DNA from 2 places in the Pectobacterium sp. PL64 genome. Region 2 is predicted to be linked to the other one. Evidence: predicted binding sites of a transcription regulator. Region 2 holds the regulator's gene; the other holds the start of a gene.
The links. Region 2 encodes LexA, which represses DNA repair genes until DNA is damaged. Its sites were predicted from a motif close to TNCTGTATGTACATACAGNA; they were not measured.

Region 1 (3,423 bases), 910 kb from region 2:
GTTGATGTTGTCGATAATGCCTTTGTTACGCAGTTTTTCGCGGCCCACTTTCAGCATGGATGCGTTGATGTCCGCCAGAATGACCTCACCGCCTTCGCCAACCATGCGGGAGAATTTGGCGGTTAAATCCCCTGTGCCTCCGGCAAGATCCAGAACTCGCTGGTTACGTCTTACGCCACTACATTCGATAGTGAAACGCTTCCAGACACGGTGGATACCAAAGGACATCAGGTCATTCATCAAGTCATACTTTGCTGCTACAGAATGAAAAACCTCAGCCACCATGACTTCTTTTTCATCCCTAGCGACAGTCCGAAAACCAAAGTCGGCCGTTTTCTCCTGCTCACTTGCCATCTTATCCGCCTACTATTTCAGTCAAATTTCGGGTCTACCCATTAATGGTGAGAGTGTACCAGACCCGTATAAAAACCCCACTGCACTAATTTCGCATAGCATGGTGCCCAAGCCCACGAAATTCATACCTATTTAGTACGAATCAGTACGGGTAGCGAAAGGGATTTCCCCTTCTTCGCCCTCCGTTTTCACGGTGGGCGAAACAGCGTCGGGTGCTACGGAATCCAGTAATTCATCGCGTTCAGCGTGCTCATGGGCCGTTGCTTTTTCTGCTAATGACGGGCTAATCGTGCGTTTGATTTCTACACCCAGCGCACGGAACCCCTCAGCCTGGCCAATAAGGTTACCACGCCCAGAGGAAAGTTTATTCATCGCCTGACGATAAGTGCCCTGAGCTTTATCCAGACTCAGCCCCAGCGCTTCCATATCATCGACAAACAACCGCAGTTTATCGTACAGCCGCGACGCTTTTTCAGCGATCTGCTGTGCATTGCGACTCTGTTGTTCATAGCGCCATAAATTGTTGATGGTGCGTAAAGCCACCAGCAGCGTGGTCGGGCTGACCAGCATAATATTGTGCTTTAGCGCCTCGTTGATCAATTCGGGCTGGCGATCGATAGCAACCAGAAAAGCAGGCTCGACCGGAATAAACATCAGCACGTAGTCTAGCGAACGCAAGCCCGGAAGCTGCTGATAATCTTTGCTGCTCAACTGCCGAATATGGCTGCGAACCGAGAGCAAATGCTCGTTCAACGCCACACTACGCTCTGCGTCATCGTCACTATTGAAATAGCGCTCGTAAGCCACCAGCGACATCTTGGCATCGATCACGACATCTTTGCCCTGCGGTAAGCGCACGATGACATCCGGCTGCAGGCGGCTATTTGCCCCCGTCTGCACGCTGACCTGTGTTTGGTACTCATATCCTTCACGCAGGCCGGAGGCTTCGAGTACGCGACTTAACACCACCTCGCCCCAGTTACCCTGCGTTTTGTTATCGCCTTTCAGCGCTTTCGTCAGATTGATGGCCTCGTGTGCCATCTGCGCGTTCAGCTGTTGCAGATTGCGGATTTCATGCGCCAACGTGTGCCGCTCGCGCGCTTCCGCGCCAAAGCTGTCCTGCACCTGACGGCGGAAGCCATCAAGCTGCTCACGCAGCGGCATCAGCAGCTTATCCAGACTCTGTTTATTTTGTTCATCCACTTTGCGGCCGCTGTGTTCAAAAATCCGGTTCGCCAGATTCTCAAACTGCGTCGTCAACCGCTGTTCGCTGTTTGCCAGCAGACGCTGCTTCTCTTCCGCCGCCATACGGGTTTCTTCCAGCCGAATGGTAACTTCCCGCAATTCCGCTTCCTGTGCGCTGTTGATTTCACGTAGCGTTCGCAGTTCCTGATTGAGCTGCACGCACTCCGCGCGAAGTTCATTAAGCTGTTGCAGCTTTTCATGGCTGGCAGAGAGCTGAGCGTGAACCGTGCGCAGCTCCAGCTCATTTTGCCGTAGCCGCTGTTCGTCCTGCTGCTTTGCCTGCTGCTGTTCGCTGAGCGATTGCTGAGCCTGCTGCAATGTCTGCGCCAGCAACTGCTGTTCGGTGTCATGCCGCGACAGCTTCTGCTGATGAATCAGGCTGGCAATTAACCACCCGACCAACAGACCCACTGCACTGCCGCCCAGACCATAAAATATGCTGATATCCACTTTGCCTCCGCAGGCCTTTCACGCTGTCGGTCAAGGTAAAATGATACTGTATGGATGTCCAGAAACAATTCTGGCGGGGAAGACGCTGAGCAGAAAAATGCGAGCCGTATTCCATATGAAAATGGATAGATGATAATTTGCAGAAGAATCAGATCGGTAACGCAGAAATCCCCCCAACGCGAAACACCACGTTGGGGGAACAGAACAGAGATGGGCGACTTAAGCTAAGCGCTGCTTCGCATCGCTAATCGCTTTAGCAACCTGCTGCGGTGACACGCCACCTTGTGCAGCACGCTTATCCAGGCAGGATTGTAACGCCAGAATCGGGTACACATCCTCGCCAATCACAGCGCTGAATTTTTGCAGATCGGCCAACGGCAACGCTTCCAATGCTTTGCCCTGACGAATGGCTTCAACCACCGCTTCACCTACGATATGGTGCGCTTCACGGAACGGAACGCCTTTCGCGACCAGATAATCCGCCAGCTCTGTTGAGTTCGCGTAGCCTTGCTCGGCCGCTTCTTTACAGCGCGGACGTTTAACCTGAATGCCTTCCAGCACCAGACCCGCCATCATCAGGCAGTCGTGCCAGGTATCCAGCGCGTCAAACAGCCCTTCTTTGTCTTCCTGCATGTCTTTGTTATACGCCAACGGCAAGCCCTTAAGCGTCATCATCATGCCGGTCAACGCACCCTGTACGCGACCACATTTACCGCGAATCAGCTCCAGAGCATCCGGGTTTTTCTTCTGTGGCATCAGGGAAGAACCGGATGTCACACGGTCAGACAGCTCAACGAACGCCGCTTCACCGCTGTTGAAGAAGATCAGATCTTCGGCAAAACGCGACAGGTGGATCATGCCGATCGAGGCATCGGACAGCAGTTCCAGTACATGATCGCGATCGGAAACCGTGTCCAGACTGTTACGCGTGGCCGAGGCAAATCCCAGCCAGCCTGCCAGTTGCTCACGGTCGATCGGATAAGCCGTTCCCGCCAACGCACCACAGCCCAGCGGGCTGACATCCAGACGCTTCAGCGTATCTTCCAGACGGCTTTCATCACGCGCTAACATTTCGTGGTAAGCCAAGCACCAGTGTGCAAACGTCACCGGCTGTGCGCGCTGCAAGTGAGTGTAACCCGGCATCACCGCATCCTGATTGGCTTCCGCCGTCGTGACCAGCGCCTGACGCAGCTGGCGTACCGACAGCAGCAGTTCTGCAATCTGCGCTTTGCACCACAGTTTCAGGTCAGTCGCGACCTGATCGTTACGGCTACGACCGGTATGCAGCTTTTTACCTAAATCGCCGACTTTCTCAATCAGGCGCTGTTCAACCCAGCTGTGAATGTCTTCTGCATCGCTTTGCAGGATCATCTC
Region 2 (3,423 bases):
CGCCGCCAGTTCGGCGTTTTTATTCAGTCGTGGTAAGATATCCGTCTTGTTCCTCAATGCGTCAGGGTGATATGACAATGGATTCAACCAAACAGGACAAACTTCTTGCCCAGGCTGAACAGATTTGTCAGCAGCGCGCTGTGCGTCTCACGCCACAGCGGTTAGAGGTTTTACGCCTTATGGCACAGCAGTCCGGTGCTATCAGCGCTTATGACCTGCTGGACCTGCTGCGCGTTTCCGAACCTCAGGCGAAGCCGCCGACTGTCTATCGCGCGCTGGATTTTCTGCTGGAACAAGGCTTCATTCACCGCGTCGAATCCAACAACAGCTACGTGCTCTGCCACCATATCGAAGACCACAGTCACACGTCTGCCCTTTTCATCTGCGACCGCTGCGGGCAGGTTACAGAACGTCAAACCGAAGGTGTGGAAGAAACGCTGCGTAGTCTGGCGCAACAGTCGGGATTTACGCTGCGTCACAGCGTGGTGGAAGCACACGGCTTGTGTGGAGGCTGTCAGGAAGTTGCATCATGCAAGCAGCCGGACCATTGCGGTCACGACCATACCGTTCCGATTAAAAAACGATAGCCCAAGGGCTATCGTTTTTTCTGTGGGGATACATCACCTTGGTGACCAGTGATAGCTACCAATGATATTTGTGGTGCTCTTCCCAGTGTTTCACTTCTTTCTCTGCCGCTTCTTTTTCGTACCCGTAACGCTCCTGGATTCTCCCCACCAGTTGGTCACGTTTACCTTCGATGACCGTCAGATCGTCATCCGTTAATTTGCCCCATTGCTCTTTCGCTTTACCTTTAAACTGTTTCCAGTTACCGCTGGCTTGGTCTTTATTCATAAGAATCTCCGTACCTTAGGTGAATTTCGCATAAAAAATCGTAACTACCGACGTATGCGTCAGTTTCAGATAAATAGATGTATTCAGTAAGCAGCATCATAACTCTGTGAACCATGACGGTGCTCTTCGCCACTGTCTCCCTTGATTACCGGGCTATCAAAATGTGATGGCTAATACTCGATCGTCAAACTGATCTATCGCCACACAATCAAGATAAAAATGCTTACCTTGATAAAAATTATAGTCGAATATTTTACTTTGAATGAAAAATCAGGAATCTGTAACTGGAACGAGCATTGATAAAGGGAAAATAACCGCAAAAAGCGGTGAAAAAACAGGAGGTAATGGGATAGTAGAAAACGCACGCGAAATGTAACTAAATGTATATGGTTAGCAGATTAACAAACAGAACATGATGCACTGACCCAGACAAACGAGCAGTGCATCTCTGCGAATGGTTAGCTCCAGTCGCTGTTACGAATCACGCCAACCGCTAAGCCTTCTATCGAAAAGCTTTGCTGACGCAGATCGACAACAATCGGGGCAAACTCTTCATTTTCAGCGAGGAGGTGTACCGTATTGCCCTGCTTTTTCAGGCGCTTCACCGTCACCTCATCGTCAATACGCGCGACGACAATCTGACCGTTGCGCACATCTTCTGTTTTATGCACGGCCAGTAAATCACCATCCATAATACCGATATCTTTCATCGACATGCCGCTCACCCGCAGCAAAAAATCAGCGCTAGGTTTGAACATCGCAGGGTCAACCTGATAGTGACACTCGATATGTTCCTGTGCCAGCAGGGGTTCACCTGCGGCCACGCGGCCAACCAGAGGAATACCCGTCTCTTCTTCCATTAGCAGACGAATACCACGAGACGCGCCCGATACAATCTCAATCACGCCTTTACGCGCCAGCGCTTTCAGATGCTCTTCAGCCGCATTAGGAGAGCGAAACCCCAGCTGTTGAGCAATTTCCGCGCGCGTTGGCGGCATTCCGGTTTGCGCAATATGATCGCGGATCAGGTCATAAACCTGCTGCTGCCTTGCTGTTAATACTTTCATTCCGCCCCCTGGTTGTTTATACAGTCTTGCTGTGAGTATATACAGGTAAGCCACAATTGGGAATGGAGATCTCGGCAAAGCCCCTGACTTTTACTCATTTATGCGCGCCGTCAGGCAAAATGTTGCCAGAGGATGCTGCCCCAGACGACAGCGGCTAACAGGATGGCAACAAAGACAGCCGCCGAGCCAATATCTTTCGCCCGACCGGATAATTCGTGGTGCTCGAGACCAATGCGATCAACCACGGCTTCAATGGCGCTATTGGCCAGCTCAAACAGCATAATCAGTACCACAGACCCGATAAGCAGCAGTTTTTCGACCAGCGTAACCGGCAGTAAACACGCGATAATGACGCCGACAAGGGTCAGTATCGTTTCCTGACGAAATGCCGCCTCATGCTGCCACGCCTGCTTCAACCCCTTAAAGGAATAACCGGTCGCTTTAATGATCCGGGTCATCCCCGTTGCTTTATTCATTTATCCTCCGCTATTTATGCAAAATAGTTCGCATTTTAACGCGCTTACGTTGTCTCATCACCACAGATCTCCGGCGCAGTTTCTGGTATCCTTGCGGCGCATTGCTAACAAGAGGCTCCATGTTGTTATGTCAGGTTGGCGTAAAATTTACTATAAATTATTGAATCTCCCACTGAAACTGTTGGTGAAGAGCAAAGTTATTCCCGCAGATCCGGTGGTCGAGCTAGGGTTAGATCCCTCACGTCCTATACTCTATGTTCTGCCTTATAACTCTCAGGCGGATCTCTTGACGCTACGTGCGAAATGCCTGGCATTGGGGCTACCCGATCCCTCGCAGTCGTTCGAATTCAATGGCGTCGAACTTCCTAGCCACGTCTTTATTAATGACGGGCCGCGCGTCTTCCGCTATTACGTTCCCAAACAGAAATCCGTCAAGCTGTTTCACGACTATCTGGATCTGCATCGTGCCAATCCAGATTTAGACGTACAGATGGTGCCAGTTTCTGTGATGTTTGGGCGCTCTCCGGGTCGGGAAGGCCACACTCAGGCCACACCGCATCTGCGCTTGCTCAACGGCATTGAGAAATTCTTCGCCGTCCTGTGGCTAGGCCGCGACAGCTTTGTCCGCTTCTCCAGCCCGGTGTCGCTACGTTATATGGCGACCGAGCATGGTACTGACAAAACCATAGCCCACAAACTGGCGCGTGTCGCACGTATGCACTTCTCTCGCCAACGTTTGGCGGCAGTTGGGCCACGTTTGCCGGTGCGTCAGGAGCTATTTAACAAGCTGCTGGATTCCAAAGCGATCAAGAAAGCCGTAGACGATGAGGCGCGCAGTAAGAAGATTTCTACTGAGAAAGCGCAGCAGAACGCTATTGCGCTAATGGAAGAAATCGCCGCTGACTTCTCCTACGAAGCCGTGCGTCTGTCGGATCGCGTATTAAGCTGGACGTGGAACCGCCTTTATCAGGGGATTAACGTCCACAACGCCGAACGCGTTCGTCAGTTGGCGCAGGATGGCCACGGCA

Region 1: the regulator LexA is predicted to act here: its motif matches at 2,094-2,113, upstream of rmuC (DNA recombination protein RmuC).

What each region holds. Positions count from the first base shown of each region.
Region 1 is NZ_CP092070.1:4,225,677-4,229,099, forward strand. Features, by position in the region: gene ubiE (bifunctional demethylmenaquinone methyltransferase/2-methoxy-6-polyprenyl-1,4-benzoquinol methylase UbiE) at 1-354, opposite strand, end outside; gene rmuC (DNA recombination protein RmuC) at 487-2,049, opposite strand; gene argH (argininosuccinate lyase) at 2,269-3,423, opposite strand, start outside.
Region 2 is NZ_CP092070.1:63,891-67,313, reverse strand. Features, by position in the region: gene zur (zinc uptake transcriptional repressor Zur) at 78-587, shown strand; gene HP572_RS00280 (CsbD family protein) at 643-852, opposite strand; gene lexA (transcriptional repressor LexA) at 1,311-1,919, opposite strand; gene HP572_RS00270 (diacylglycerol kinase) at 2,030-2,395, opposite strand; gene plsB (glycerol-3-phosphate 1-O-acyltransferase PlsB) at 2,523-3,423, shown strand, end outside.